DNA from 3 places in the Sessilibacter sp. MAH1 genome. Region 1 is predicted to be linked to each of the others. Evidence: predicted binding sites of a transcription regulator. Region 1 holds the regulator's gene; each other region holds the start of a gene.
What was found. Region 1 encodes PhoB, which activates phosphate uptake and scavenging genes when phosphate is short. Its sites were predicted from a motif close to TGTCATAAANNTGTAACA; they were not measured.
Positions count from the first base shown of each region.

Region 1 (11,023 bases):
GCGCTCTATTTTTGCCAACACTTTAGACTCACCGGCAAACTCCGCGGCCATGGCATGAAGATGATCTTCGGCCTCTTCGGTTTCACCGGCGTCTTGCAAGGCTTGCACGTAATCAAGATGACAATCGGCGTCGTCGGATGCGTTGTGGCGAAACAGTTGTCGGGCTTCGTGATTGCTTTTCTCAGCCGTTGGTTTGTTCATTGCCTGCTCTAAACTCGATAAAATCAGGCCGCCTTTGAGCTGTACATCAAGATCATCGGGATTGTCTTTGAGTTTACGAGTGAGAATTTTGCGCGCCTTTTCGGCTTGTTCGTAAGACTCCTTTGTGGATGAGTCGCGGGCCCAATGGGCGGCTTTGCGAGCAAAGTTATACACGTCCGATTCGTCTTCGTGAATACTGTTCATGCCCCACTTAATGGCGTGCTGAAAACTTCGTGTGCTGGTTTTGACGTCGCCGTTGGCTTCGGCGATTTCGGCCAATTTACGATGTCGCAACACCGATTTTGGCGACAACTTACAAGCATGTTCGATTTCTTCTTGGGCTTTATCGATATCCGAGCGCGACAAATGTACCCGAGCTAACAGGTCTCGGGCCTCAACGTAGCGTTGATCGTGGGCGAGCACTTTTTGCAGAATAATTTCCGCTTGATCCATGGCGCCAAGCTCAACCAAGGTTTCGGCTAAACCCAGCATGGCCCAAGGCAGCGGTCGCTGTTCAACAATGCTTTCGTAGTGCTCGCGGGATTTATGCAGTTCACCCAGTAAGAATAAAATCCGGCCTTTGATGCGCTCTATTTCAAACGCAAACTTAGCACCGCTGGCGAGCATTTTTTCGCAGACTTCAATGGCTTCGCGGTAGTTTTTTTCGGCGAAGAGTTTTTTGATCGGCAGTAAGGCTTCGTGTTTGATCAAGACTCGATCGAGCCTCAGGCAAAATTGCTTGGGCGTAAAGGGTTTGGCAACGTAGTCATCCGGCTGGCTTTCTATGGCGCCGAGCACCATTTCGCGAGAGGTTTCTGCGGTGATCATGACAAACAGGCCCACGGGAGTGAGCAGCTTTTTAGCGCGCAGCGCTTCAAGCAATTGCTGGCCATCTTGGCTGCGGCCCAGATTGTAGTCGCAGATGATCAAGCTATATGGACGGGATCTACACATCGACATCGCCTCCTGCGCGTTAGCGGCGGTATCGATTCTGGCGATGCCTTGAGTACTGATCATGCGCTTCATGGCGCCGCGCATTTCGGGCATGTCGTCAACAATTAAGCAGTTGTGACGCTCATAGAGCTTAATCAGTTCGAGTTTGGTTATTAGGGTCAAAGCGGTCTCTGGGTCAATTGCGTCTAACTAAAGAAGATTCCCATTAATTAAGAATCTTCTAGAAGTTTAGATGAAATTGATCGCTTAGCTTTTATTCCTGTTTGAAAGGTAGCATTTCTGTGGTTTCTGCCATGTATTGCTCAATGCCTGGCTTTTCGCGTCGTAAAAAATCGCGAATGGCTTCGTCGAATCGACTGTCTGCCAACCAGTGATTTGACCAGGTGGCGGTTGGTGTAAAGCCGCGCTGGATCTTGTGTTCGCCCTGTGCACCGGGATCAAAACATTGAATGCCCTGCTCTATGGCGTATTCGATACCTTGGTAGTAGCAGGCTTCAAAGTGCAGCGAATCGTACTCATCGCGACACCCCCAATAGCGACCAAAAAGATGCGTGCTACTTTTAAAACACAAAGCCGCCGCGACCAGTTTGTCGTTGGTGTAGGCTTGAACCATCATCAGGTTTTCGGGCATGGTTCTACCCAGAGTTTGAAAGAAATCTCCGGTTAGATAGCCATCATGGCCGCTGCGTTTTAGATAGGTAAGGCGGTAGAACTCGTAGAATTTGCGCCATTGCGCTTCGGTAATGTCTCTGCCTTCACAGCGTATCAAGGTGACGTTTTGAGACTCAACCTTCTGGCGCTCTTTTTTAAGGTTTTTACGCTTACGGCTGGCAAATGTCGCTAAAAAGTCGTCAAAATCTCTGAAATCTTGATTATACCAATGAAACTGGCAGCCTTGGCGCAAGGCAAATCCCGACTGCTCTAAATGGCTTGCCGCCTTGATATCACTGAACAAACAATGCCACGACGACGCGCCTATTTTTGCAGCCTGGTCGGTGATCACTTCTGCCATTTGAGTCATTAACGTTTGTTGCTGTTGTTCGTCGAGATGATTGGCAAAGCAAAAACGTGGGCCGGTAGCCGGTGTAAAAGGAATAGCACTTAACAGCTTTGGATAGTAATGCAGGCCGTTGCGGTGGTAGGCGTCGGCCCATGCCCAATCAAATACGTATTCGCCATAGGAATGGCCTTTAACAAACAGTGGCAGCAAAGCGATCAGTTGATCTCCTTGGTAAACCGTTAGGTGAAAAGGTTGCCAGCCGGATTCGGCGGTGGTTGCGCCACTGCTTTCTAAGGCGTGTAAGAATTCATGTCTTAAAAATGGATAATCACCACCGGCGACGCGATTCCAGTCGTTGGCGTCAACATCGGTAACACTGGTTACAAACTTAAAATCCATACAAATTATCCAAGCGCAGGTTCGATGTGATACTGGGTTTAACGCTGCGAGCGTTAATGCCATTTTCGCGAGTTGCGAAAGCTATGCCGTAGGGCTTATCAAACTAGAACTGGGACGAGAGTTCAACCGATAGTTGCAAAACACTGTTTTCGAAATTGTGTTTTCGAAATTGTGTTTTCAAAACTGTGCTTTCTGAAATCCAGAGTCGGTACGACTTCTGAAATTAACGATGTTATTCGCTATCGTTTAACGATGACGGGCGGTGTTCTTGAACGACGCGATCCAGACGGAAGCTACAGGTAAATGTGCTGCCGTGGTTGATTCGACTGGTAATTTCAAGAAGGGCTTGGTGACGTGATAATACGTGCTTAACAATGGCCAGCCCTAAACCGGTGCCGCCGGTGTCTAGGCTGCGGCTGGCGTCAACGCGATAAAAGCGTTCGGTAAGTCTGGGAATGTGGCGCGCTTCAATACCTATGCCGTGGTCTTCAATGGCGATATGACCGCCGCCTTCATCAACGTAAGCGTGCAGAATGATTTGGCTTTTGGCCGGTGAATAACGCACGGCGTTGTACACCAAGTTAGAAATACAACTGCGTAGCTCTTCGATAACGCCAATCAACAAAAAGTCTTCGTCGGCGTCGATTTCAAACTGATGAGCCTTGTCGCCACTGAGGTCTTGGGCGTCGTGGACGATGCTTTGCAGCAAATCGGCGACGTTAATTTTTGTCTCTCGCAGGCTGCTGTCGTCGGTTTCAAGGCGTGTCAAAGTCAGCAGATCTTCAATGATCAAGGTCATGCGTTTCGATTGCTGTTCCATTTGGCTGATGGCTTTTTGCCAAACACCGGGCAGCGAATCGGCATTATCGGCCATGGTTTCTAAGTAACCCCGCACCACTGTCAGCGGTGTACGCAGTTCGTGAGAAACGTTACCGATAAAGTCTTTGCGCATTTGTTCAAGCTTTTGCAGCCGTGAAATATCGCGCACCACCATCAGGTAGTCGCCTTGGCCGTAGCGGTTGATTTGAAAACTTAAGAATTGATCGCTATCGGTGGCCGACGGCATGGTTAGCGGTTCTGAGTAATCTTCGGCTTCGAGGTAGCGCACAAAGCGCGGCGAGCGCAGGTAGTTAACGATGGGTTTGCCGTGATCGCCCGGTTGTAGGCCGATCAGTCGCCGGGCACTTTGGTTCCACCATTGAATGGACGCTTGGTCGTCTAAAATAATCACCGCGTCCTTGAGTGCGGCGGTAGTTTCTTGCACCCGAAGAATCAGTGATTGTAAGCGGTGCTTTTCTTTGTTGTGCCTTTCGCGATTGTTGGAGACCTGGTAATAAACCTCCTCCCAAAAGCCGGTGGCATTGGGCACCTGGCCGATACTGCGAGTGGTTAGCCAACGCTCAAGCTTGCGCATGTTGTACAGCGTCCAAGCGCCGTACAACACATTGGCCAGCAATAAGGTATACAGTGGATAACCAATGACGAGACCAAGTACAGCCGCAACTGCGATAGCGACTAAAAATTGCCGAAATTCAGATACAAAGCCACGATGCACGAGTGATCTCGAGTGATAGGTTTACGACATTAAAGCTCAAGTATAAGCGATTTATCTTAAGCTTTTTCGGTGACTTTGATGGAAAAACGGTAACCGGTGCCACGCACGGTTTGAATAAAGCGGTCGTGGTCGTCTTGAGTTAAGGCTTTACGCAGGCGACGAATGTGAACGTCAACGGTGCGTTCTTCCACATAGACGTTGCCGCCCCAAACGTGGTCAAGCAGTTGGCCGCGAGTGTACACACGTTCTTGGTGGGTTAAGAAGAACTCCAGCAAGCGGTATTCGGTTGGACCCATATCGATGGGTTTCTCGTTGATGGTAACGCGGTGGCTTACCGGGTCGAGTACTAGGCCTTCGACCGAAATTGGGCCACTGGTAGAGGCAGAGTCGGTGCGACGTAAAACTGCTTTTAAGCGAGCGACCAGCTCTCTGGGTGAGAAGGGCTTGGTGATGTAGTCATCAGCGCCGACTTCTAAACCTTGTACCTTGTTGTCTTCCTCGCCTTTAGCGGTAAGCATGATGATTGGAATTTGCGAAGTAACCTCATCGCGCTTGAGGCGACGAGCTAATTCGATACCGCTGGTGCCAGGTAACATCCAATCGAGCAGAATCAAATCTGGCTTTTCATCCACAATCAGGGTGTGTGCCGTCTGCGCATCCATGGCTTCAAGGCATTTATAATCCGCCATTTCAAGTGCTACACGCAGCATATCTCGAATGGAGGATTCATCGTCTACGATCAAAATTGTTTTATCGGCCATGGTTGCACACCGGAATTGTGAATTTAAGGAGGCGTTTTAAGCTGGGTGCATTTAATAAAGGTTTTGTTTCGCTTTTATGACAATCATAGCAATTGGTTGTGATAAATCTGTAATTTGTGTGAAACACACAGGTATATTGGCGAAAACTGTCTAATGAGTTAGTAATTGCCGCAGAATTCATAAGGTTTAGGGCATAAAAATCGTAATGCTTAGATGCCTAAATTTTTAAATGCCTAAATTTTTAAATGCCTAAATTTTTAAATGCTTAAAGCAAATAATCAGCCGCGATCGCCACGAATAAAACCACACCCACCCACTGATTATTCTTAAACGCCTTGAAACATTGCTCCCGCTCGCGATTGCGAATCAAATATTGCTGATACACAAACAAACCCGCGCAAATGGCCACGCCAATGGAATAAATCCAACCCAATTTGGCGTTATCACCGATCAGTATCATGCCGAATAGCGTCAGCACTTGTAGACACCCAGTAATAACCTTGTCCATATCGCCAAACAATACCGCGGTGGATTTCACGCCAATTTTTAAGTCGTCATCGCGATCGACCATGGCGTAGAAGGTATCGTAGGCAATCACCCAGAGCAGATTGGTAAAGTAAATGACCCAAGCGGTTTTTGGCAACGTGTTGGTTTCAGCCGTAAATACCATGGGAATTCCCCAAGAGAATGCAGCACCTAATACGACCTGTGGCATATGCGTGTAGCGCTTGGCAAATGGATAAGCACTGGCGAGTAGTAATGCCGCAAATGACAGCGCAATGGTTTGCCAATTGGTCAGAATCACTAACGCAAAGGCCAAAGCACACAAGGCTATAAAAAGGAACAGTGCATTGCCTTCCGATAGTCTTCCAGCCGCCAGCGGACGTTGGTTGGTACGCTTAACCTTGCCATCAAAGTTGCGGTCGGCGTAATCGTTGATAACGCATCCGGCGGAGCGCATCACAAAGACGCCGAGGGTAAAAATAATTAGGGTGCTGACGCTGGGCTCGCCTTCTGAAGCAATCCAAAGCGCCCAATAAACCGGCCAGAGCAACAATAGACTGCCCACCGGTTTATCCATTCGCATCAATTTTAGGTAGTCGTTCCAGTCGCCGGATTTTGGGGTTACGTATTTCTCAAGATTCATTAATGGCTCGACAAACTTCTTTGGCTATAACTCAAATCGTTAAAATTTGGCTTAAAAACAGGTGGTAAATCAATTTGGCTGCGATCTTACGGCCTTAGCGGCTTGATAAAGCCATAATTTCGACTAAAAAGAAAGCCAGAGGTGTTTAAAGTGCGCGACAAAGCGAGTTATTTAGTTAGGGATTTCTTAACTTGTTTTGAGCGTTGCTGTGGTTTTGAAGAAAGATTTAACAATTACAACAACAGAGAAATCATTCGCCATGCATAAAACTGAATTGGTCAACGCCGTCGCCGAAAGTGCCAACATCACCAAAGAAAAGGCACATGACATCATTTCCACCATTCTCGATGAAATCACCAACGCATTAAGTCGCAACGAGTCGGTTAATATTTTGGGTTTTGGATCGTTTAATCCCAAAACACGAGCCGCTCGCACTGGGCGCAGTCCTGCGACCGGTGAGCCAATCGAAATCACCGCCAGTAACAGCGTGTCTTTTAAGCCCGGAAAACAATTGAAAGATCTAGTCAATCAAGCATCTTCATAGCCGTTCGCGAGTTTTCTTTGCAAAGATCGACGCCACAAAAAAGCCCTCAGATGAGGGCTTTTGGTTATTTGCAAACTGCGATTAATGGCTGAGTTCGTTGGCGATGGTTTCTAGCTCTAGGGCGGATTCAATAATGTTATCGAGGGTTTCGTCTAAATCGGTTTGAGTCAAATGCACGCGGGCGAGCATTTCTGGCGACAGTGGCTGTTTGGGGCCGTCCGCTAAGCCTCTTAAGCACAAGATGCGATGGGAGATGTACAAAAGATTGGCGTAGATGGCGTGCTCACCGTCGTAATCGGGGTTGTCTTGGTGACGTAATGCGGTTACAACCTCCTGCGGCATATTCCACAAATCCATCAACCAAGAGCTTAATTGCTGGCGACTGACGCCAATTTGCTGCTTTTCTACCACCGAGTCATCTACGTGCGGATTGGCATCCCACGATTTGCATAGGCGGTCGAAATACGGTGGAAAGACGTCGGCAATAATCAAATAACCGAAGTTATGAAGTAAGCCAGAAAGATACGCTAGACCAAAACCGGGGCGATGTGGTCGGTCAATGGCCGTGACTAACCCTTCCATGGTGGCGGCCATATAAACCGCGGTGCGCCAGTAGGTTTGTGAGCCGTGTGGGCCTCTGGGAGGAATATCAAGAGTTCGACTCAGAGCAATTCCCAGAGCGAGATTGAGCACCATGTCGAAGCCTAAAACGCGCACTATAGCATCGTGAATTGAGCGAATTTTTCCGGGAGCCGAGTAATAAGGCGATGATGCCCAGCTAACGACTTGCGCGGCGAGGCTGGGGTCGGTTTCAACAATAGACGACAGGTCGCTGATGTCTGCATCCGGGTCTACCCTTAATTTGATGATGCGCTGGGCAGTTTCTGGTAGCGGCGGCATCTCAAGGGTGTCTTCAAGGCGCTGTTTGATGCGAAGTGCGGTGAATTTAGAGACTGACTGCTTAATGTCGGCCACGTCGTTATCGGTGGACATCAAGCCCTGCTCAATTTGAGCAATAGGAATGGCGATATCTAAGCTCGAAGCCTTGTGGGCCATCAACTGATCGAGAGCTTCGTTATCGATCTCAAGCAAATGTGGCGACTTACCGGCGTCCAACAAGATAGGTTCTTGAGCTTTGGTAAGGCGCTCATCAATGACCGTTTCTAAACCACTGATGTTTGGGATCGCTGGAATGCCATCGAGATTCTTCGAGCTGATGTAGTTTTCAACTTCTTTAGCGTCAACTGCGTGCAAATTGCGGCTGGTCAATTGGCAAAGACGCTGTAGATCTAGTAGGCAGTTCGCTGGCACCACCACCAACAACTTACCGCGCTCATCTTCCAATAAAATAGAGCGCGCTGCGTTACTGTCTCGCAGATGGTGGTCGCGGTAATGGTTGGCTGTTGCTGTATCGTTGCTGTATGTGGTCATGGTGTAATTTATCTGCTTGGTGTCCAAGAGTTTTTTAACATTACTTGGGAATTGCACCTCAGTTCCTCGGCTTTATTCTTATAGCTTGAATGTTTACCTATCGATCACGGCTTCAGCTGCCTGCGCAATCTGATTGAGATCAGCGGTGTCCTGCAAATCTAAGTGTAGTTCACTGCTCAGAGATGGCCTTTGAATTTGATGGATTTCTGCCAAATGCTTGTAAAATTGCGTGTGGGTAAAACTTGGCTTACCCAAGTCTTCGCAGTGCTGCAGCGGCGCTTTGCTAATTTCAATAACGGCAAGTGATAGAAATCGTGAAGAAATTGGTAATCGAATTTTCGATTTTGAAGTTCGAGTAAGTCGAAGATGGCTGACGTAAACCGTGACTTCGCTAGACGTCGGCAAACTGCTGACGATGACCCAGCCAACGCTCGATAATGGCGTGGGCCGCGCGAGGATTTTCTTTTTGCAGGGTTTCGCCAATTTCTACTGCTTTGGCGAGCAAGTCTTGGTGGGTATCGAGATTGGCGACGCGAAATTGCACATCACCGGTTTGACGTGTTCCTAACACCTCGCCGGGGCCACGAATTTTTAGGTCTTCTTCGGCGATCACAAAGCCGTCGTTGGTGCTGCGCATAATGTCTAAACGTTTGCGTGCAACCTTGGATAAAGGCTTCTGATACAGCAATACGCAGGAGCTTTCGGCCTCGCCGCGCCCAACTCGACCGCGCAATTGATGCAACTGGGCCAAGCCTAAGCGTTCGGGATTTTCAATCACCATCAGGCTAGCATTTGGCACATCCACGCCAACTTCAATGACCGTTGTCGCCACCAGTAAATCGAGTTGATGCTGCTTGAACGCCTGCATCTGCTCGTCTTTTTCGGCACTGCTTAGGCGGCCGTGAACCAGGCCAATTTTTAGATGGCTAAGCGCTTCGCAGAGCATCTCCCATGTTGCTTGCGCGGCCTGGGCTTGTAGGGTTTCTGAGTCTTCAATCAGTGTGCACACCCAATAGGCCTGACGACCGCTTTCGCAGGCCTGGCCGATTCGCTCAATGACGCTGTCGCGACGATTCTGAGCAATGACGGCGGTAGTAACGGGTTTTCGGCCTGGCGGTAATTCGTCAATGCTGGAAATATCAATATTCGTGTAAAAACTCATTGCCAAGGTTCTTGGAATGGGGGTGGCGGTGAGCGACAGTTGGTGTGCCGAGGTTTTACTTTTCTGTTGTAATGCTAAGCGTTGATGAACGCCAAAACGGTGTTGCTCATCGATGATGGTCAAGGCAAGATCGTGAAATTCCACACCCTCTTGAAACAAGGCCTGAGTGCCAACCACCACCAAAGCTTCGCCGGATGAGATCGCCTCGTTTTGCAGTCGCCTTTCTTTAACACCTTGGCGGCCGACTAACCAGGCACAACGAATACCCAAACCTTCTTCAAACCACCGCGTAAAGTTGCGAAAGTGCTGTTCGGCAAGAATTTCTGTCGGCGCCATCAGCGCGGTCTGCTTGCCTTGAGCCGCGGCTTGAATCGCGGCCATGGCCGCTACCAAGGTTTTACCACTACCTACATCACCTTGCACTAGTCGTCGCATGGGTGTGTGTGTGACGAGATCGGTACAGATTTCGTCAATCACGCGCGCTTGGGCGTTGGTGAGGGTAAAGCCCACAAAATCGAGCAATTTTCGCTCTAGCTGTTTTGCGCGTGGCAGCGCGTAGGCGTCGTGAGTATTCCCACGGAGCTTTTGTTCGCGCAGGCTTAGGTGGTGCGCCAGTAATTCTTCCAGCGCTAGGCGTTTTTGTAATGGGTGCAGACCCAGGCTCAGTTCGTAAAGATTGGCGTCTACGGGCGGTCGATGCAGATACAGGAGCGCTTGAGAGAGTGTTTGTAGCTGGTGCGTTTCTAAAAACTTTGAATCGATCAGTTCGTTGACTTGACCAGATTTTAGTCGTGATACCAGTTGATCGGTGAGTTGTAACCAACGCTTTTGTGTTAAGCCATCGGTACTTGGGTAAATTGGCGTAAGTCGATCTGGAAGCTCGTAATGTTGTTCATGCTCGGGTACTAGAACCTCAACTTCCGGATGGAAAAACTCTACACCGGTGGCGCCTCGTTTTACTTCGCCACAAACACGAACTTGAGTATCGGTTGCCAGACGCTCCTTCTGGGCGGCTGTAAAATGAAAAAATCGCAAACAAACGCTGCCGGTATCGTCTCGCACCTTGCACACAAGGCTGCGTTTTTTACCATAGGCAACATGGGCCGAAACCACGACACCTTCAATTTGTGCGTAGGTACTCGGCCTGAGCTCGGCAACATCGGTAATTTGGGTTTGGTCGATATAACGGATGGGCAGATGAAATAATAAATCTCTAAAGCAAGTAATGCCTAACTTCGCGAGCTTTTCCTCCATTTGCGGCCCGACGCCTTTCAAGTGGGTAATAGGTGTCAGTTCGAAGGTGCTTTCTAGAGGTGAAGCCTGCATGAGCGAAACTTAGTCTCTGTGCGACTTGGCGAAGTAAAACATGAAAAGTACTGTGTTTTTATCCATGAAAATGGATTAAAAACTAATTGTGAGAAAAGGTCAAAAGAGAAATGTCGCTGGCAAAAATTCGAACATAAAAAAGCCCCTTTTGCAGGGGCCAAAAACTTAAACTGTGCGATCGAGCTGGCATTGGTTAATGGCTTGACGCAGCACATCGACGGCTTTATGGCGAGGGAAGCTCGCGCGCCACGCCAGTGCTACGGTTCGCGTTGGCGCTTGGCCGGCAAAAGATCTCACCACGAGGCGGTCGTTGTTATAAAACGGACTGGTCGCGGCGGACGCTGGTAAAATGGTAATGCCAAGGCCCGACGCAACCATGTGACGCAAAGTTTCTAACGAACTGCCTTCGGCTGCGGTGCGAATTTTAGACGTGTTAGTTTCATTATCCGCCGAAGGACGAATATTGGGACATGCCTCAAAGACTTGATCTCTGAAACAGTGACCTTCACCGAGTAGTAAAATATTGTGGCCGTCGAGATCTTG
Region 1 covers NZ_BAAGIC010000005.1:123,317-134,339, reverse strand. The annotation lists gene ACYQ28_RS07070 (tetratricopeptide repeat protein) at 1-1,317, opposite strand, end outside; gene ACYQ28_RS07065 (GNAT family N-acetyltransferase) at 1,409-2,554, opposite strand; gene phoR (phosphate regulon sensor histidine kinase PhoR) at 2,787-4,109, opposite strand; gene phoB (phosphate regulon transcriptional regulator PhoB) at 4,166-4,870, opposite strand; gene ubiA (4-hydroxybenzoate octaprenyltransferase) at 5,136-6,017, opposite strand; gene ACYQ28_RS07045 (HU family DNA-binding protein) at 6,277-6,561, shown strand; gene ACYQ28_RS07040 (HDOD domain-containing protein) at 6,643-7,992, opposite strand; gene ACYQ28_RS07035 (hypothetical protein) at 8,086-8,397, opposite strand; gene recG (ATP-dependent DNA helicase RecG) at 8,384-10,480, opposite strand; gene ACYQ28_RS07025 (hydrogen peroxide-inducible genes activator) at 10,646-11,023, opposite strand, start outside.

Region 2 (11,023 bases), on a different contig from region 1:
CAGTATTTCCGAGCATGTGATCTTTCATTATCAGAATTGCCATGCACTGGTCTTAGAGGCCAATCATGATCCACAGATGTTGGCCCAAGGCCCTTATCCTTACAGTTTAAAAAAGCGCGTTGCGGGTAATTGGGGGCATTTGAGTAATGCGCAGGCTGAGAACTTTTTGGCGCGTATTTTTTCAGATCAGCTCCGTCATGTGGTTATTGCACACATTTCTCAGCAAAATAATTCGCTAGATATTGTCGAGCAGCAGTTTAGTGCTTGGCAAAATCAACTCGAAACACTTTATTACGCCTGCCAAGATCAGGGTTTTCACTGGTTAGACTTGAACTAACGTTTATTCTTTGTTCGCCACAATCTATTTTCGAACGAGAAGGTCTGCGAGCTGCTTTAAAAATACCAAATCTACGTACGGTAAGTGGTTGAAATCGTGAAAAAATTGGAAATTACATTATCAATTTCTGCTCTCTGATTAAATCATGGCAGAGTTAATCAGAGGTTCTTGAGTTAATCGATATTTCTCTGCATTTCACAATATTTTATGGCGTATTCAGAATATTTTGAATATTGGCTTCCTAGTATGCGAGTTATAAACGTCATCCTGTTGGGTTCGTAGATGTTGATAATGGCTCCAAGAATTGATCGATGTATTTTTAAAAAACAGCGATTAACTTTCTAACGATTTAATTCAAGATAGAAATAGTAAATACTGGTTCTGATTTTGTTGTAATTTCAATTACTTATCGTTTTCGAGATTAATAAACACCGTTGGGTGTTAGAAGCTCAGGGTTAATCCTTTTATAAATAATCGTAAAACTGGAGCCAACAGTAGTAAATAAGCGTTAAACAAAAACCCTTTCCAAATAAATAGTGATTAAATCGATGATCTAACACGCGGTTTATAGGTCTTTTGCTATGCTTATTGTGGGTTTTAGTCGCTAGAGTGTTGGTATTTTTTTAAAAAATTTATTCTCTTTAGTTCTTACAGCGAAATTACTCATTCAACATGTTATTATTTAACGTCGATTCATAAAGCATTTGCTACCGCTTTTCTTTTTTTGAATCTGATGTCCGTGAATACAAGATAGAAGGAGTTAATGAATGGACGAACGTCGTCGGTTTGAAAGACGTCCTACGTCAATTCGGGTTGAGTTGACGCATCCAACGTTTGGCACCATGGTTGGCTACGCTAAAGATATCTCCGATGGCGGCGCTTCTGTAATGCTCGATGTCGATGTCAAGCCACCGGTAGGAACAGAAGTTAGTGTCGTCTTCAGAAAAGTATCTGGGGTTGTTAACGATAATCCGGTAAAGATGAAGGTAATGCATCAGCAACGCAATATCGTAGGTTTAATGTTTACCGGTTCTTTAGATACTCAAATTTTTTAGTAATACCTTTATTTAATTTTTAGTCGGATTGGTTTATTCATCCTTTGTGTGCAATGAGTTGTTCTTGGAATTACGAGTTCACGAACTGATGTACTCGGATTAACACATTAAAAAGCGCTCAGCTGGAAGCGCTTTTTAATGTTAGCAATTGATTCTTTGCTGAATTTTCGCCTTGCTTGATCTTAAATGACCCGATAACTTAAATTTTTTTGCCAGTGTGTTTATTGGCAATGCTCCGGCGCAATCACTACTATACCCGCCACACGCTCTAGTAATTTCACATCTTCGCACAATACCTGATCGTTACCGGATAAGTCTAAGTACTGCAATTTGGGTAAGTTTAATAAGGTTTGTACATCTTTAATTTGATTATTTTTAATCGAAAGTTTTTCGAGACTGCTCAAACCTTGCAATGGCGCTAGGTCTTTAATTTGATTATCGGCTAAATTAATTTGCTTAAGTTTTCTGAAGCGATTAATTCCTTTCAAGTTTTCAATGCCTGCGTGTGTACACACCAAGTTACTTAACTGTCCATATTCGGTTACGCCATTTTCTTCAATAAATAGGCTAATACAGTTTTCTAAGGCTGCATCGTCAAATTCTAGAGCGGTAATAACTTGCGGCGGCGTGTAAACCTCTTTTTCATTTAGGGTTACTTCGTAATTCTGGCAACCAGAAAGAGCCATCGCGGCGATTACGGCAAAGCCTATGACTGGCCTATATACGAGAGCAATTTTGCGCTTTAGGTATTGTTGGCATAAACCGATGCATGAATTGATCATAAACTCGCCTTTTCTCGAATGCTGTTAAGTAATCCTACTAAAGTTAGGGTTCCAACAAAAGTAAAGACACTCGTCTTTTTGATTGAGCTCGCTTTAGTTTACTTTGATTTATGACAGCAACAATTGTATTTTCTGCGGCTACCTATATTTCAACGAGAGTTTAAATAGATACGCTGGATGGGCTCTAGATTGCTCATATTTTCTACGATTTATGGGAATAAAAATAACAACCTATGCTTGTTTGATAAGACGCTTTGGTATTATTGACCGGTTCAATGATGTGAATTTTAAACTTAAGCGTAGATCATGGAGTCTATGGTCTTTATCCAGTTATCTTTTGAGAGATTCGAGAGAGTTTTATGTACTTAGGGATGTACCACTTGAAGACACGGGTTAAACAATCTTTCGTTCAGCTGGGAATAGTGTTTATCGTCGGTTGCGTGGCTTTAAGTCCACTTGCAACGGTGAAGGCTCAAGATAATGATACGGAAAATTCCGCGGATATAACGTCTGCGCAGGGTGATTCTAACTCAGTTGACCAGCAGTCACCTGAGCCTTTAGAGGCCTATAACACCGTTATTCTTGCCGAGCTTGATAACGCCATCAATCAGGTCAATACCTCGTTATCGTCCAGTGGCGTGTTTGCCGCTGAGGCGGTTCGTTATTATTTCACCCGTTTAGCTCTGGTTGATGGCAGGATTGAACAGGTGCCGGAGAATTTTATTATCGATGTGCCTTTTTCGGTCTGCCCGATTATCCTCCGTAAAAATAACCGATACCTTGTCAAGTTACAGCTGAATGCAGATCAACAGTACGACAAGTTTTTTGTGGTTAGCTCGTGTCAAAACTTTGAATTGCAAGCAGAGCCAGAAAGTCACGCTGCCACACCTCAAAGTTAGTCTACAAAATCGACTTTTCGGCTTCTTGCTCAGAGAAAAATCTATGGCTATAGAGCTTGGATTGAGAACTCGGATTGGCTCGTTAACGAGAACTGAAAGGTAAATTTGATCGAAATAAAAACAATTTCTTCTTTGAAGCCTCAAATTCCTTATGGGTAGCTTGCTGAAAAACCAGAGTAATCTCTGATTAACGCATCCTAGAATTAATCAGAGGTTAGAATTCATCAGAGAATAGAGAAATTAAATCAGCCAAACTTCAACTCTTTGATTTTTTAATTTTCTTTCGCCATCGTTTGAAACCACAGGATTAAAGTGGCCAAATCCGGTTACGGGCGCAACTTGAATCCCGTTTTCGTGCAGCCTTGACTTTACCGCAATTGCTCTGAGTTTGGACAACACCGTTGCACGCGTTGGCGTTTGCTTTGCGTCACCAAACCCCACCAGTAAGAGTTCTTTATTTTGATATTCTGGCAGTGACATTAAATCGACCAGTCTCTGAATGTCGTGTTTCGCTTTATTATCCAACAGTGAGCTGCCTTCGTTAAATCGAATATTAACGGAAAGGCGTTGTGCATTTTCGGTAATTTTCAGGTAATCGTCCGGTCCTTGATGTTTATCTACGTGAATCGCAATGGGGGTTTGCGAAACGAAACCTATATCCCCCACAATGAGTTGTCCGCGAGTGCTTTGCACAAAATTTAAAAACTCTTTGACGATAGATTTTTGCTGAGTTTGTGGAGTGTATAAGAACAAGCGCCGTGACAAGGGATAATCTTCTGTTGCAACGGTGATTTGTTGTGGTGGTATCGAATTAGTTTCATGATCCGATACCCCCAAGGCCTTAGCCTTATTCACGGAGGCTAATCCAACAAAGCCAATGGCGTATTCGTTGCGAGCTACCATGGCAGACAGTTGATCGTTCGACTCATACCGTAATGCATTGTTTGACAAGGTATAATCGTCCATTAACACCAGTGATTTAAAGGTGTCCCAGGTACCAGATTGATTGTCACGAGCGTGTATTGAAATAGGTTGATCTTTACCGCCAACTTGTGACCAATTGTTAATTTTTCCGCTGAAAATTTCGGCGATTTGCGTAATGGTTAATTCATTTATTGGGTTTTTGGGATGAACGATGATCGCCAAACCGTCAATGGCAATAACGTGCTCGGACTCGAAGCTTTCCAGATCACCTAACACGCGTAAAGCTTGTAGTTCAGACTCTTTAATGCTGCGCGAAGCCATTGCGATATCGGTTTTTAAATTCTGTAGAGCTTTAAAACCCGTGCTAGAACCATGGGCAGCAATTTCAACCGATGAATATTGACCGGTCGAAGGATTCAGGGCTAAAACAGTATATTCGTTATCGATCTTACTGGGTTCGATTCGAACTTGGATGAATTCTTTTTCTTCCAAAAAAGCCTTAACCAATTCTGGAGCCAATTGAGCGCCAATGGTATTGGAGCCAGTCATTTTAAAGAGTAGATTGGGTTTTGAGCTTTGTGTTTGCGCCAGTGCTTGATAAGGTACAAGCGATGCGCATAGGCTTAATGTTGCGAGCAGAACTGCAAGAATTTTTTTGAGCATGATATTTAGAGATGAAATAAAAAATAGGTAGGCATAGGTAAATTTTTCAAGATTATTGTTGCAAAATGGTTACAAAAACATAGTTTTTTTACTAAATGTATAAAATTGGAGCATTGGTTGAACGTTCGAGGTTTTAGCGATTATAAGGTTTTAGCAAATAAGGCTTTTCTTTCTGAGTCTGAAGCGCTTGCTGCACGATTAAAAGTTTCTTTAATAGAAGAAAAAGACCTAGGCGCGTTTTCAGAAGAGACCGACTTTTTATTAAGATATACCGAGCAAGGCTTGGTATTAGAGAATTTAGCCGCTAAAAAAGTAAATCCTGTCATTGTGAATTTTGAAGTGGGGGCTGCCAATCACCGTAGACTTTTTGGTGGTGGAAAAGGGCAGTTAATTGCTAAAGCGGTTGGTTTTAATAAAACAAAATCCGATATACACATTTGTGATTGCACGGCAGGTCTTGGTGGTGACGCATTCGTGTTGGCAAGTCTTGGAGCCTCTTTAACGTTAATAGAGCGCCATCCTGTAGTCTTTGAATTATTAAACGATGGTCTTGAGCGAGCGCGTTGCAGTGATTCTTTTGAGGTTGCTGAAATTGCCCGGAGAATTTCATTACAGACTGGAAATGCCATCGAAATACTCACAGCTAAGATCAGTTGCAATGAAAAATACGATGTCGTTTATTTGGACCCAATGTTTCCTGAGCGAAAAAAAAGTGCCTCGGTAAAAAAAGAAATGCAATTTTTCCATTCGTTAGTGGGAAACGATGAAGATAGCGATCAACTGCTAGAGCTTGCTTTACAAGCCGCGTTATATCGCGTGGTGGTGAAAAGACCTAAAATTGCCCCGTTTTTGGCGAGCGTAAAACCCAATACTCAACAGCTGGGGCGGTCTAGTCGATACGATATTTACAGTTTAAAAAAATTGCCGGATTAACCTTAAAAATATCTGATTAAATCAAGGATGAGTTAATCAGAGCCTCCGGTAATAAAACGCAAAATTCTAGAAATCGTCATTCTGATATGAGCCAAAATTGCGATTAAAAAACCGATTGAAACGGTAAGAAGTGAAATTGCCAAGAGAGCTTCTTGGGTTAATGACGAAGGAATTTGTTTGGCTGCGTATACGCCAACCATGCCAACAAAAAAAATACTAGCACCCAAGCGGAATTGCTTAAATATCTCAGACAAAGGCGCATTGTAGTGTATAAATAACGCGGTCTTTATCGTTCTTAGATATTTTCTCAACATTTTTAATAAGAATGTTTGGCTTGTTAAGATTTTACGTTGGTGTCTTGATCCCACTCTTGCAAGTCTTTTATCGGCTGTAATACAGAATTCTTAAGTGAAATTTCAGCTGATTTTTTGTTTTAGCAGTTTCTGATAAATACGCTTCAATATTAAATAAGCATCTTTTTCGTTATCGGTTTCTAAAACTGTTTCAGATGTCTGATGTTAAATTGAAACGTTTATTGACGCCTGACAAATTTACATATTATTGATGTCGCTAATTTCAAGAACGGTAAGTAATTGAAGTTATGAAGAAATTAGAAATCGCATGTTCAATTTTTGTCCTACGACTAAATCATGGAAGAGTTAATCAGAGGTTCCTAAACAGTATTTTTGAAGAGTCAATATCGCCGTGTATGTGATCTTGAAGAGTTAGAAGAATGAAGGGAATTGAAAGAATAAAAAGAATAAAGCGGAAAGCGGTGAGTTAAAAGTCTGTCGATCAGAATCAACAGACTTTTAACTTGATAATTACTCATCCAATGATGAGTCGGTAGCGATCAGAAGATTATTTTCAGTCACGTAGTCTTTCGAGTTTCTCTCGTTACGATAAATAAACTTGTTTTGTACCGGTAATTCTGCCTCGTTACGCGCGGCAATAATTTGTTTGTGTTCTGGTGATTTTGCGCAAACAGGGTCCGTATTCTCTGCTTCTCCTGTCAACATATACGCTTGGCAACGACAGCCACCAAAGTCTTTTTCTTTTTCGTCGCAAGACGCACAAGGCTCTTTCATCCAAGAATAGCCGCGGAACTTGTTAAAGCCCGGTGATTCGTTCCAGATGTATTCAAGGGAATGATCTAAAACGTTTGGATATTCAATGGGTAGCATTCTCGCGCTGTGGCAAGGTAATGCTTGGCCGTCGGGTGCAACCGTTAAAAATATTTGTCCCCAACCATTCATACACGCTTTGGGCCGCTCTTCGTAATAATCTGGAGTCACGAAAATAAGCTTCATTGGATTTTTTTCTTGAATAAGCTTTTCGCGGTATTGATTGGTAATGGCTTCAGCACGTTCTAATTGCGCTTTGGTTGGCATTAAGCTTTGGCGGTTTTCAAAGGCCCATCCATAATATTGGCAGGTCGCCAATTCTACGTAATCGGCTTGCAGCTCAATACACAGCTCGATAATTCGATCAATTTTGTCGATATTGTGGCGGTGGGTGACAAAATTTAAAACCATGGGATAGCCATTGGCTTTCACTTCTTTTGCCATGGCGAGCTTTTGTTGGAAGGCTTTGTGCGAGCCTGCCAGCATGTTGTTAACGCTTTCGTCGCTGGCCTGAAAACTTACTTGAATATGATCTAATCCAGCTTTTTTAAACGATTCTATTTTGGTTTCGTTTAAACCCACGCCCGAGGTAATTAGGTTTGTGTAATAACCCATGCCTCGTGCGGCGGAGATTAATTCGCTTAAGTCTTGGCGTACCAAAGGCTCGCCACCTGAAAAGCCCAATTGTACCGCCCCAAGCTTTCGCGCTTGCTCAAACACGGAAATCCATTGATCGGTGGTTAGCTCGCGGTTGGTGTAACCGGCAAAGTCTTTGGGGTTAGAGCAATAAGGGCACTGAAGTGGGCAGCGATAGGTTAGTTCCGCCAGCAGCCAGAAGGGCGCCCCATGGGTTTGGGGCGGTGTTGGTTTGGTGGTGCAAGAGCCGCTCATGACTCAATCCACCGAATCCAGTGTTGGCTCTGTGCTTCTTTGATGAACTCCATAACGTCGTTATCGACGCCTCCTGCATCAGGATATTTTTCGTTCAATAAATGGATGATTTCTTGGGTGGTTCGCTGGCCGTCAACCATCGATAAAACCTCACCGGCGGGGCCGTTGAGCTTTACCATGCCTTCTGGGTAAAGCAGAACGTAAGCCTGCTGAGCTTCTTCCCACTGAAAACGAAAAAGCGTTTCAAGCGCTGGAATTTGATCAATCATTGTCCTAAACCTTTGTGATAAACACGCTCGGATGTCACCGTGTGATAGGGCGGACGATTGTATTCATAGGCCATGGTCATGGCGTCGAGCATGGTCCACAAAACATCTAACTTAAACTGCAAAATTTCAAGAATACGTTCTTGCTGCTCACGAGTCTTAAAATAATCTAGGGTAATACGTAAACCGTGTTCCACATCGCGGCGAGCTTCGCTTAAGCGCTGGCGAAAGTATTGATAACCTTCTGCTTTAATCCAAGGATAGTGCTTAGGCCAGGTATCTAAACGATTTTGGTGAATGGTTGGGGCGAACAATTCGGTAAGCGATGACGCAGCCGCTTCTTGCCAGCAGGCGCGACGTGCGAAATTCACATAGGCATCTACCGCAAAACGAACGCCGGGTAATACATGCTCGTGAGAGAGAATTTCCTCTCGCTTTAAGCCGACCGCTTCACCTAAACGCAGCCAAGCTTCAATACCGCCGATGGCGCCACCGTGGCCGTCGTGGTCGAGAATGCGTTGAATCCACTCTCTTCGGGTATCACGATCATTACAGTTGGCAAGAATTGCCGCGTCTTTTACCGGAATTCGTACTTGGTAATAAAATCGGTTTGCTACCCAACCACGAATTTGTTCGGGCGTACAACTGCCGTCGTACATGGCGATATGGTAAGGGTGTTGAGTATGATAGAAGGCACCTTTCGCTTTTAGCGCTTGCTCAAATTCTTCTGTGCTCATGGGCGCTGGGCTTTGATCAGTCATATTAGCCTCTTTTTATCTCTAAATAAGTTGGATTCTAATAGCTAAGAGCAAACTTAAAGTTCAAACTCTAAGCCGTCAAAAGCGACTTCAACATTATGTTCTTTTAAAATTTGTCGCTGGTGCGAATCTTCATCGAGAATTGGGTTGGTGTTGTTTATATGGATCAAAATTTTACGAGGCTTATTTAAAGTATCTAAATAATTAAGCATGCCATTTTCACCGAATTGCGGTAAATGACCCATGGTAACGCCGAGCTTATCGCCAACACCTGCAACAATCATTTCGTCTTCTTGCCAGAGTGTTCCATCCACTAATAAACAATCAGCGTTTTCCATGATTGGCTTTAAATGATCTTCAATTTTGCCAAGACCCGGTGCGTAGAAAAGCGTTTTATTGTTACGCAGATTTTCAACCAAAATACCAATGTTATCACCCGGATGTGGATTGCCACGATGCGGTGAATAGGGCGGCGCGCTGCTTAGCAGTGGAATTGCCGTCATGCGTACATTAGGTACTTTAGACACTTCAAAACTGTTTTTGCCGTCTTCAATATTGATGGTGTGTCTGTTTAAACCACCGTTCCAGTGTTTAAGCATATTGAAAACAGGGAATCCTGTGGTTAGGTCTTGATAGACCATGTCGGTACACCACAACTCATGTGGGCAACCTTCTCGCAACATTAATAGGCCAGTGGTATGGTCTATTTGACTGTCCATTAACACAATTCCCGCAATACCCGTATCGCGAATCGCGCGAGCAGGTTGCATGGCTTTAAAATTTGCAAGTTGAGTAAGAATGTCTGGGGAGGTATTAAATAGAATCCAGTCGATACCGTCGTCACTGATGGCAATGGAAGACTGAGTTCGTGCTTTCGCATTCAAAGTACCGTCGCGATAGCCTTTACAGTTCGCGCAATTGCAATTCCATTGAGGGAAGCCTCCGCCGGCTGCGGACCCAAGAACATGAATTTTCATAAATACAGACCAAACATTTGTACGTTAATTTCGGTTTTCTTATTCATAGAAGTAACAGAGAATATAGAGATTCTAAGCGCAAGAAAATTGGGAAATCTGATTTGAAATAGCTCAATGTTAATTATTGTAGTTTTTATAGAAGAGCTCATCGGTAGAGTTGTTATTTATTCTCAGTCATCGTGAAATAAAATGCTGAGTTAAGTAACCGTGTATCGTTAAACATCTGTGTTTTAAAGATACCGAATTGACGAGACTGATAGGGCAGTATTTTTTGAAAAGGATCAGTGGTGGTATTACTGCTCAAAACACCACCACCTAAACCAAGTTCGGTTTATTAACGGTTTGCGAAGTACATAGTAACTTCGAAGCCGATGCGCATATCTTGGAAAGCTGGTTTAGTCCACATGATAATTACCTCGTTTTTTGTTATATAAATGAAGTCCGAAGACATCACAATAATAGGAAAGTGAATTCACTAAAAACATGGTACTTTAGGATGAAAAATCAGTGTCTGTTAACCCGAATTAGGACTAAAACAGACAAAGATAATTAACCTCAACCAGAACCATGGCCTGAGAGCTATAATAGCCCACAAATTTTGACTTTGCAGTTAATAAAAAGTTCTTTTCAACAAAGTCTGTGTTTTCATGAAAATTATCCCTAATTAGTCATTATAAATAAGCGCGTTAGAGGCTCTCTATCACAGTATTTTCTAGAGCATTTTCGACTACACTGAACGATAAAAGGTTATATTGTCCTTATTCTTAAGTTGCCTATTCTTGGATCACTTCATCATAAAACTGACGATAATGTTTCTCATTTTATCGAAGCAAACGGTAATCTTCATAGGCTGTAATCGCTAAGATAGTCATTATTTGCTTCGAGTATTTGGCAACTGAGGAAAAAGTTATCAATGTTGGTGACTATCAGGGAATGAGGTTTTCAAGAAACCGATGACTTCTTTGTTCACTTTCATTTTCTGATTAAATGAAAGATAAGTGAATCGACGATGATACAAGACTTATTAATCTTAAAATAATTATAAAACAAGTTTTTTAAGAAATTTACTGAATGACAATATCTGATGCATTTGCAAGAGTTGGTGTCTGAAAACCTAATGTCTAAAAGCTTTATGTCTGTTTTTATGTGAACTGCTGGTGGTTCTACAGAAGTCATTGTTTGTGAATGATTTAAACATTTGGATACGTTTTTTTTATTTTTGTAAATTATTTTCAGCTGGTCATCAACTTATAAGAAGCAGTGTTTTATATCTAATTAATTGAAAAGTGCGTTAATAAAAAAATACCTGACTGATAATCGACTTTTATTAGATGCTTAATTATTAAGTTTATATCGAGGGTGAGATGGCCTGACCCTGGTTGTGTTATTAAAGTAATGGGATGTATTTTAGGTA
Region 2 covers NZ_BAAGIC010000011.1:7,909-18,931, forward strand. The annotation lists gene ACYQ28_RS11830 (MBL fold metallo-hydrolase) at 1-337, shown strand, start outside; gene ACYQ28_RS11835 (PilZ domain-containing protein) at 1,105-1,392, shown strand; gene ACYQ28_RS11840 (leucine-rich repeat domain-containing protein) at 1,614-2,174, opposite strand; gene ACYQ28_RS11845 (hypothetical protein) at 2,555-3,073, shown strand; gene ACYQ28_RS11850 (substrate-binding domain-containing protein) at 3,314-4,660, opposite strand; gene ACYQ28_RS11855 (class I SAM-dependent methyltransferase) at 4,778-5,593, shown strand; gene ACYQ28_RS11860 (hypothetical protein) at 5,626-5,820, opposite strand; gene pqqE (pyrroloquinoline quinone biosynthesis protein PqqE) at 6,418-7,608, opposite strand; gene pqqD (pyrroloquinoline quinone biosynthesis peptide chaperone PqqD) at 7,605-7,877, opposite strand; gene pqqC (pyrroloquinoline-quinone synthase PqqC) at 7,874-8,635, opposite strand; gene pqqB (pyrroloquinoline quinone biosynthesis protein PqqB) at 8,689-9,609, opposite strand; gene pqqA (pyrroloquinoline quinone precursor peptide PqqA) at 9,944-10,015, opposite strand.
Region 2: a site for PhoB is predicted at 4,717-4,734, ahead of ACYQ28_RS11850 (substrate-binding domain-containing protein). Genes of this name have one in related genera too.

Region 3 (11,023 bases), on a different contig from region 1:
CGTAACTCAGAACAATACAACAGCTACAACCTCTTCGACGAATGCACAAATCGAAACATGTACAACAACTGCAACAATTTTTAACTGTAACTCAAATAGTGATCGATATTATCTGTGTATAAGCTCTGATGTCGGTTACATTTTTACAAACTTAAACGGCAATCAATCTAAAATTCTCTTCACAACTGATCAAAAATCAGATTTTGAATTTTCCAACTACCACCGTTTTAAGGTTAACCAAAATTCGTTGAGTTTTAGCAGTAAATATAAAAAGTTTGAGTTGTTTGATTATTACGATGAAGAGTCTCAACCGCCGGAGTCTGAGATTGGTATTGTGATTTCGGATTTAAAGGGAAATATTGAGGAAGAGATTTCTTGCGAGGCAGATTCGGTCAGTAATCTGGTTGAATTCGAATAATAAACTCTGATTAACCTAGAGTTTCTAGCGACACAAAGACATGTCGCCAATTTCAAGAACGGTAAGTGATTGAAATTGTGAAGAAATTGGAAATCGCATTTTAAATTTCTGCCTTCTAATTAAATCAGAGTTTCTTTTCTAAAAAAGGGCCTCAATTGAGACCCTTTTTTTGTTTAGCAATTCATTAAAATTGTGTTCACACTTATAAATCGCCAACGGTTGATGATTCGGCAAGTGGTCCTTCGAAGCCGAACAGTGCCGCAGAATTGCTGTGCAGGGTTGCTTCGTTGTTGGTACCAAAGCTTGAGAAATCAACGTTGGTGCTAAAGCCTTCGATGATCAACAGGTCGTCGGTGTCGTTACCGTCTAACAATGCTTCACCGTTTGCGTGTTGCAGTGACAGGTAAGCACGAGTGCCGTCTTGTGAAAAGCTAAAGCCTGTTGGCTCTGCGCCTTGAACCGCAATCGACAACATGCGTACACAGCCGTCGGTTTTTATATCGCGGTCGTCACCATCAGGCAAACACGCCCAAACGTCGCCATCGCTATCGTCTTCAATAACGTAGGCTATGCCGGTAACAGGTTGGAAGGCAAAGTTATCCGGAGCATTGAAGTCTTCGTCGCCTTCAACGAAACGATTCACCGAAACTGTCAAATCGCTACTGGCTGTTAACGGTGCCGAATCGATTCCACAAATAACCTCACCCACCTGACCGGAACCAGTTCGACCAGTGTTGGTCCAGCAGAAGCGAACTGCGTCTGGGTTAGTTGCATCAACGAACATCGGATCACGGTGCATGTCTTCTGGGCGGTAGTAGCCGGTGGCACCACGACCATTCGCTTGCACGCGTGCGTTAGCGGCGTCTACTTCAATCCAAGAGGCGTTACCCACTTCACAACCTTGGCCTGCTTGCTGACGGCTGCTTTGACAACTTACTTGCATTGCATAGGTACTACCGGCAACAAATGGTGAGTCGTTTAGGTTGGTGATTTGCGTATCGAGTGTACGTGGCGTCGCTGGTACAAACTTAAAGATCGCACCACCGTCGGTGTCGCTATTAACTAACAATGCCGAACCGTCGTCTTCGCCAGCAATGGTGCCGTCGGCTAAGAAGAATTGGTCGTAAGAACCTGGACGCAACTCATCACCACCCACAACCACACCGCTGTCGAGTACGAAGAGACCTTCCCAGGCCATGGTTGGCATTGCGGTACGTTTAACCACTAGGTTGCTTGCTTCTACCGAGGTAGGTACGCCGTTAGCGTCACCCTGTTCAATAGTTGCCGCCATTCCTGCATCGCCACGTTCAACAATGACTACGTTGGTGGTGGTTAATGGATCAAGAATTTCATAGGCCGCGCCATCGGCACTTTCTTCGGTAGCAAGCACGGTGCCCCAAGGTGTGGTACGAATACCGTCGCAGCGATCCATACCACGTGCAATGGTTTCAACAACACCAGTGGTTAGATTAACGCGCTGTACGCTCGGTTTGTATTTATTGGCGGTGCCATCATCAACAATACCGCGTGACTCTTCGATACAACCAATTAAATGGGTTGGATTATTTAACGGATAAAGATCGTGCTGATCCCACCATTCTGAGGCGGTGCGCGTTAAGAAGGTCGCCGACAATCCACCTGCTAAAGAGACATAAGCAGAGGCATCTTCACCGTTACCAAAACCGTTGCTCAGATCAGCGCCGTTAAGTGCGGTTGTGATATCGGCTTGGCGATCAACTGTGTTAGCGTTTGATGCTGTAATTGGTGTACCAAACCCAAATAGCGCTTGAGAGTTTTGCTCCGCCAGACTGGTAATGTCAGCTGCAATTGCAGTTGGTGCGCTAAAACCGGTAATGCGAACAATATCGTCGGTGCGATAGTTATTCACCAGTGGGAAAGCGTTATCGGAAGAATGCTGGATAGACACCCAAGCTTCGGTACCGTCGGCATTAAAACCAAAACCGGTTGGTTCGGCAGAGGTATCATTTAACGACAGAACACGAACACAACCGTCTGAGGTTAAACCTTGGTCGTCACCGTCCGGCAAACAGGCCCAAACATCGCCGTGTTGGTTGTCTTCAATTACATACAAAATGCCAGTGCCCGGTTGGAATGCTAGGTTATCAGGCGCATTAAGTTCGCTGTCGCCTTCAACAAAACGCACCAAAGTCACGTTACGGCCGGAGTCAGCCGGATTTGCATCAGTACCACAAATCACTTCACCGAAGTTGTCTGCACCACGATTGCCGGTGTTAGCAAAACAGAAGCGCACTTCATCGGCATTTTCTGGATTGGAAAAATCAGGGTCTAAATGCAAATCTTCTGGACGATAATAACCCGTCGCACCGGCAAGGTTCGCGTCTTCTCGGGCATTAACCGCAGAAACCGGAACCCAAAGCGCATCGCCAATTTCGCACCCTTGGCCGAACTGCACACCGCCGGTACATTGCACTTGCAACGCGAAGCTACTGCCGGAAACCAGCGGCGAGTTAGCAAGATCGGTAATTTCAGTACCATCAGAAAGATTGGTTGGAATAAATTTGAAAATCGCGCCGCCGTCGGTATCGCTACCAAAACTTACCGCAGTAGCGCCGTTATTCAACTCTAATTCATAACTGCCCGGACGCAGTTCATCGCCGCCAACCACCACACCGTTTTCAAGTACGAACAAACCCTCCCAAGCCATGGTTGGCATTGCTGTACGCTTAGCAACCACGCCAGAAGCATCTGCACCCGAAGCGTCGATAATAGTTGCAGCTTCACCGGCGCCACCACGATTAGTTATGGTTATGTTACTGGTAGAAAGCGGATTTAAAATTTCGTACACAGAGCCGTCAACGGTTTCTTCTGTGGCAATCACGGTACCCCAAGGTGTGGCGCGAATACCGTCGCAGCGATCCATACCGCTTAAGATTGTTTCAACGCTACCGTCACTTAAAGAGACACGCTGAACCGCTGGATTACGTTGGCCAGTCGCGGTATCTAGAACCTCAACATTGCCCTCAATACACCAAATTTGATGGGTAGGATTTTCTGCCGGGAACAACGCAAACTGGTCGGCATTGTGCGCGACATTACGCGTTAAAAATTCGGCTTGTAAGCCCGCGGCCAACTCTAAATGTTGCGCGGCCGAATGCAGTGGACTGCGCGAGGCAGTGGCTTGTCCGGCTGGTGTAACGACGTTATCCGCGGCCAAAGTAATAGCAGGAAATGCGTTAAGAATATCTGATGCGCTAGTTCCACCAGAGAACGTTGGCACCACAGAAATAATGGATGGAATTGCGGCATCAATAACGCCATCGGCTGCGTCTAGTGCATACGCCAATAAAATTTCTTCGCGAGAAAAATTCACCGCCGTGTCGCTAGCACCAGTTACCACTGATGCGCCGACACGAACAAATTCACCAAGTTCAGAAGAGGCTTGAGCAAGTAGATCGGAATCCAAACCGGTGATTGGGTTAGAACCTTCTGGCAGATCGCCATCGGTAGCATCAACCACGTTTTGAATCGATGAGTTCAACGCCACTTCGATATCGGCAACCGTGGCATCAGAGGTGGTTTGCGCGATGACCAATTGCGTAATGGCAGAGCTAAATGGGTTGACGTTGATCTGTTGGGTCTGACCAGACTCGGCAACAATGGCAATAGATTCCATGTTGATCGGCAAATCATTGAAGGTCGTATCAATAGCGCCTTCGTTGTCGAAGACTAAAAATACGGCTTGGCCTGCATTTTCTGCCGATAGGTTTAACAAGAAATTTTCACCATCGGCAAGATTGCGATTCTCTAAGGTAGCAATTGGGCTTGCAGCGGCAAGCGCAGCGGCACGAGAGGTGCCGGCAATTTCGGCGGCATCGGCAGCGGCTAGTGCAGCTTCAATGTTGGCGCGATTAAAAACATAAATGCTACCGCCCGCTACCGGGCCATCTTGCACAAAACCTTGCACCGCAACTGCAGCATTGGCTCCGTCTTGGCCATTGGCGCCGTTAGCACCGTCACGTCCGTCGTCGCCATCACAGGCCGCCAACACAAGAGCCGGAAGACCAACCAACAAAGCTTTGCGGATAAAGCTAGAAAGCTTGTTCCTCTCAAACATTCTGTTCTCCTATCGGGATAAGGTATCTGCAAATCACGATCAACTGCTATTTGCTAATTATTTTTTTGAATTAAACAGCACGAGTAATTCTGCGCCAGAGAGTACAAAAGTGAGGTTACGCCACAATGACTTAGTTGTTACGCTTATATGAAAGAAAAATTATAGGAGATATATTTAAAGAAGGGTCAATCAACAATATTTACTGCCAGCAGTATCGGCAATTGCAAGACAACATTTTTTATCTCCAAAATGCCATCGCTGGTTAAATCGAAGAAGAATAAAAAAACCTCCAATTAACGATAAAATTAAATTGGAGGTTTGAAATTTAAAACTCTTAAAAATTACTCAAATAATTTTGATACTTTTATCAGTATCTCATTTTCGAATTACTGAATTTTGATACATTCATAAATAAGTTAATCAAAGGTGTTTAAAGTTTAAAACTGAAAATACGTTAAATTTAAAATCAAACCGTTGGCCGTTACGTTACAAATAAAGCCACCTTCTGTTGAATCACAGCCATCCCAAAAACTGGAAATAAAAGGAATTGCTTCCTCTGGAACTTCTACCACTAAATCAAATGGCGTACCTACAGGAGCAACAACACTGCCTATACATCCGCCTGGATTATCGGCTAAGGTACAAATGAATTCACTCTGCCCATCTATTACAGCAACTAAATCACCCAAACCGATAAAATCACCTAGACCGACATCGTCAAAAAGAACATTGATGGTTGTTACAGAAGGAATATTAGGTGGTACATTTAAAACAGAAAGGTTATCAATGGCGATGTCACCCAAAAAACCACCAGCAGCTTCTGCACGTATGCGCACCTGAATATCACCAATGAATTCCGACAAGTTCACACGCGCGGTAAGCCAAGGATTGGTTTCATCTAATTGTTGTTGACCAGAAACCGACCATACACTTTCAAATAAAGTACCGTTGGCCAAAACATCAACGTGTAAACTGCCAATATCAGCACCATAGGCATGATAATCAAAAACCACATATCGATTTGGAGCCGCAGTTAATACGGGCGATTCTAAAATTGCAGTATTACCCGCAGAATTAGCAGAGCCGGTTGAGGTTTCAAAATAATAATAGGTTCTGCCTGTGGCAGCACGAAATGGACCGGTATTTCCAGAAGACGTCTGTGCTGTTCGTGGTCGCCAATCAATGGTGTCATCTTGCAATTGTGTCCAAACGCCAATTCCATTTTCAAAATTAGTATAAAAATCGTTAGGCAAAGTTATTGCAGAATAAAACTGGTTAGAAACACAACCAAAACAACCTTGACTGAGAGTGAAAGTACCCCCAGCAACATAAATATCTAAGTCACCATCAACATCAAAATCAATAGCATCTATAGTATTCAATTCAAATGCATCACGGTCTGGATCTATCAATTGTTGAGTGAAAAGCGGTAAACCTTCACCATCATTTAACCAAAGCGTTGGACTGCCAAAACTATTTGAAATAGTCGCAATATCAACATCACCATCCGAATCGAAATCTTCTAATTCAACATCATAAGCATTAGAACTGAATCTGTTTGGTAGGCTTGCCACCTGCACAAAATTACCAAGCGCTTGTGGATCATTGATATAAACGTTGGTCACACCGTCGGCACCGATAACAATATCCATTAAGCCGTCGTCGTTGAAATCTTCAGCTTCGCCCGAAAAACCCGCGCTAAAAGAGGTACTTTTTACTTCGGTAAATGCTGGAAGACTTTCGCCAGAATTAAGATACAGCTTTGATGGGCCATTTTCATTCACGACAAATAAATCTTGATGTCCATCATTATTGGCGTCAATAAAAAATACATCGTGAGATGAAACGCCATGATAGGCAACAATTTCAGGAATGCTAGTATTGAAGGTACCATCGCCATTATTTAACAACACATTGGCGCGGCCAGTGCCACTGTCAAAACAAAAACCCAAAACGGTTTGACCGATAGCAAAATCCAAAAAACCATCTTTATTGACATCAACAACATCAATATCAATGGGACAAAATGTTGTTTCTAGTTGATAACTCGGGCTTGATAACGAAAACCACGGTGCTTGCCTTAGATTTAAGTAAACCGATACCTGACGAATATCACCGTCGAACTCGGCTCGAATTAAATCCACATAGCCGTCATTATTTAAATCGGCTAAATCAGCATCAAAGGTACTGAGGCTCGCACCTTCATTAAGAAACTGCTCAGTAAAACCACTACCGTCGCTATTATTAAAGCGAATACTCGGGTTAGGAGCGTCAAATAACGTAGAGTTAGCATCAAATATATCGAGATAACCGTCAAGGTTAATATCGCCTATTGCAGCGTCTCCTGTTGCCTCATTATTTCTACCCAAGAACCCTGAAAGCTCACCACCACCACTATTTATTCGTGTCTCTTCTGTATAGGCAACTTGCGCCGTTGCTATTGAGGAAACTCCAGAACACAGCAATACAAAACTTACACCCAAGGTTTTTTTCATTTTTCATCCCGCCTCATTAGAAGTTACTAATGATAGTACCAAGCAAAAATTGAAAAATGTTTTTCGAATAAATTAAATCGCGGACTAATTCACAAACTCGAATATTAAGTGTTAAAAAATCATCATGTAACAGACTTTTAAATTATAAAAAAGCCAACATTAACACGATTAAAAAATTAGACATTTAATAATTAAGGATTACACAAAAAAGAAGAAGATATTCTTTATAAAAAAATATCTTTAAACAAAGACAGAAAGGATTATTTAATTATAGATAAGTAACCACTCAGACCAGAATAATATTTATTTTTTCAAATCCATCAAGACTCCATACCTTCCACAAAAATTGTCGTACGATTTCTACCACCTCGTTTTGACGCATAAAGTGCTGCATCTGCGCATTTAATCCAATCCGTGTGACATTCTTGTTGAGAGGATATTTCTGCGATTCCGAGGCTAATAGTGAATCGAATTTTATGATCATCAACTTCGATTAAAAGTTCTGAAATATTTTTTCGTAATCGCTCAGCGAAATAATACGCTTTTTCTGCATCGACACCGACAAGAATTACCCCAAACTCTTCACCACCGTAACGACCAGCCACATCGATATCACGTTTACTGTTTAACAATTCCTGCGCCACCGATTTAATGACAACATCACCGGGATGATGACCGTAGGTATCGTTCACTTTTTTAAAATGATCTATATCAAACATTATCAAGCTAGCCATTTCATTGTGGCGAGCATGTCTTTTGAATTCTTGCAGAAGACAATTTTCCCAATGAGATCGATTGTATAACCTAGTCATTTGATCGGTGATGCTAATTTCTTCGAGGGTTTTATTGGCCTTTTTTAAAGCCATTCGGTTTACAGCAATATCGGTTACATCGTAAACAACAATAGCAACATGAGAAGTTTCGCCGGATACCGATTTTAAGGGCAGTAGCGTTGTGTATTGATACATAAAATCGGCGGTACTGGTGATAGGACGATAATTTTTAAATTTAAAAACGTAAGGTCGCTCCTCCCAAATGGTGTAGGCACGGTTATCCAACAAAAACACTGAATCAATTTTGTGTTGAAACCAATCTTTTTGTATTTCTGGAAAAATATCAAATAGCGGACGATTACTAACATCTTGAGCGAGCTTGCCACTGTGATTTTCCATAAAGCTATTCCAAACGCAAATTCGGTAATCTTTATCAACCACCACAAGGCCTACATCGATGGTCTGGAGGATGTACATCATCCAGTGCCAATTTTCCATGCCTTCAGGCATATTTTTATCTTGTTTCATCGGTAATATTTATTCGTCGCTTAAAACGTAAGATAAACGTGAGTTGATAGACGCCATCGATTCCGCGGTAAACAGCAGCAATACATCGCAAATAATGTCGTGACTTTCGATAACGTAAGTAACTTCAATGGTGAGTGTTTTTGTCCACTTTCCGGTATTTGCTGAAATTAAATTACTAATGCTGGAGTGACGTCCTAAAACGGTTGGATAACCCTGACTGAACGACAAATCTAATTGCTCACCTAATCCATTTAGAATAGCGCCTAATAATGCGCCAGATAAATCGGTTAAGACTTCAATTTGTACCGATTCTGATTCACCGGGTTGCTTCATTAATTCGGCCATATTAGCGAAAGAACTGTCGCTGAATAACAGTAATGCTTCACCGGCAATACCTCGACTAATAAACCCCTGACACACAGCCGACACAGAATCATCATCGGCAAAGGCAAGTGCCATCAATAACTCACTGGCCTCAAGCATAGCAACTTTAGGAATGGGTAGACTTACAAACTCGCCGGTTAATCGTGCTAATAAATCTCCGGCCCGGCCCATGGCTACGTTGGTAATTTCTTGATAGCAGTCGAAAATTTCTGCTTGATCGGCAAGACTTAAACTGTCTTTTTTGGCGGTTTTAACGGTAGATGATTTTGACTCTTCCGGCTTTTTAGAAACATTAAGAGCAGCTTTTGGCGCCAACTTGTAGAGCTTATGGTCTAACAGTACTTTCTCAATTTGATCAGGAGTAGACGGCTTACGGATAAAATCCAATGCTCCTAGCTCCATAACCCGTCGTCTGGCCTCCTCTTGAATATCGCCAGACACCACTATCACATCGACGGTGATACATTGCTTTTTAATTTCGGCGAGGGTTCCAAAACCGTCGAGCTCCGGCATGGTTAAATCTAAAAATAGAATGTCACCCAAGCCGTCGTGCATTAAATCAAGAGCTTGTAAGCCATTTTCAGCAAAGTCGATCGACACCTCCCATTCTTTTGGCAAGCAGCGCGCCAGCTGTTTTCTCGCCATGTTAGAGTCGTCACAGATAATGACTGATACGGTCATAGGTTATGTAAAATCATCGTCGAAATTTAATACGGTAAATAGGGATATTCGACTCAATCTTTAATCTCATATTTAACCAAGCCACGCAAAAGTATCCCAATACTTAAATCAGTCTAGTAGATATTTGTAGGTTGACCACGAACTTAAAACACAAATTGTTAATATTTGCGAAACGATATGAAACAAGGGAGGAAGATTCGTTAAATAGTTACTTTAGGAACCTCTGATTAACTCATCCTTGATTTAATCAGAGGGCAGAAATTGAAAATGTGATTTCCAATTTCTTCACAATTTCAATCACTTACAGTTCTTGAAATTGGCGACACATCCTTGTGTCGCGAGAAACTCTAGGTTAATCAGAGTTTCCTTTAGAGAGATTATTAAACGAAGTTTGCGCGTAACAGCAAGAAATTAATCCAGAAATCTTAGCAATAGAAAACTCTGATTAGCACCGAATTTTCAGCAGTAAAAAAGAATTGCCGACTATCTCAAAAACCGTAAGTGATTGAAACTAAAAAAAATAGTACACAGCATTGCGAATTATGCCCTTGGATTAAATCACAAAAGCGTTAATCAGGGTTCCAGCATATGATCAGATATTTGGTAAGTCTCATTAAATTATGAAAACCTTAACCGGTAATGCAGTGCTAGTTAGAACCACCAATAGATGGATAAAAACAAGATAGGCCATGCCACAAATGGGCTGAACAGAGCCCACCAAAACCAGTGTCTTGGAACAAACCCCACTCCATGAATAAAACCGCCGGAAATACCGAGCATACTTAACATCAGTAAACTGTGATTAACTTCGTGGGCTTCTTCGGCAATAAGCTGGGGAACAATCATTGCTACCCCAGCTAATAATATCGCCAATACAAACGATACCAACCGAGCAAATCCGCCATAAAAAAATCGTATAACGTATGACTGATGACCAATTTCTTGGTTATCAGTACCTTGGTTATTAACGGTTTGGTTATCGATTTTTAAACCGCTGTCGGATTCGCTCATACGTTAAACCTAATTTTTTACATCAGAGTCGCGATCTAAGTTTTCGTTAACTTCCAACCAGAGGGCATTGATAATGCCAAAGGAACAAGCCAACAGAACACCTAAAATCCAAGCAAAATACCACATAATATTTACCTGTTTTCTTGCAGTTATTTAAGTTTTCAACCAAGTGAGTGGCACTCATTTCGAAAACTTAATGTTGTGTATTGGTGTATGTTTGTATTCTGGTTAATTCATCAACCCATTAACCAGAAAATTCTTACCCAAAAAAGTTGTACTCAAAGCTAGTAGGTACCAAATTTGTTGTCTTCAACAAACTTGGTTGAAACACGACCCCACATTTTGTAGTAACCCCACAAGGTGTAACTCAACACAATTGGCACAAAAATAATGGCCACCCAAAGCATAATGTTGAGCGTTTTTTGGCTTGAGACAACATCCCACATAGTCAAACTTACCGACGGATTAATGCTTGAAGGCATAATAAACGGAAAGAGACTAAACGCAGCGGTTAAGATAATTCCAGCAATAGCAATAGAGCTAAACGTAAAGGCAAAGCCCGGTTTATTCAGTTTTGATAAAAATGCAGTCGCTAATAAAGAAACTAGAGCGATTACAGGCGCAAGCATAAACAGCG
Region 3 covers NZ_BAAGIC010000011.1:111,107-122,129, reverse strand. The annotation lists gene ACYQ28_RS12285 (hypothetical protein) at 1-418, shown strand, start outside; gene ACYQ28_RS12280 (alkaline phosphatase PhoX) at 621-4,514, opposite strand; gene ACYQ28_RS12275 (FG-GAP-like repeat-containing protein) at 4,952-7,009, opposite strand; gene ACYQ28_RS12270 (GGDEF domain-containing protein) at 7,330-8,310, opposite strand; gene ACYQ28_RS12265 (response regulator) at 8,320-9,375, opposite strand; gene ACYQ28_RS12260 (cyd operon YbgE family protein) at 10,027-10,386, opposite strand; gene cydX (cytochrome bd-I oxidase subunit CydX) at 10,396-10,512, opposite strand; gene cydB (cytochrome d ubiquinol oxidase subunit II) at 10,671-11,023, opposite strand, start outside.
Region 3: a site for PhoB is predicted at 4,650-4,667, ahead of ACYQ28_RS12280 (alkaline phosphatase PhoX). Genes of this name have one in related genera too.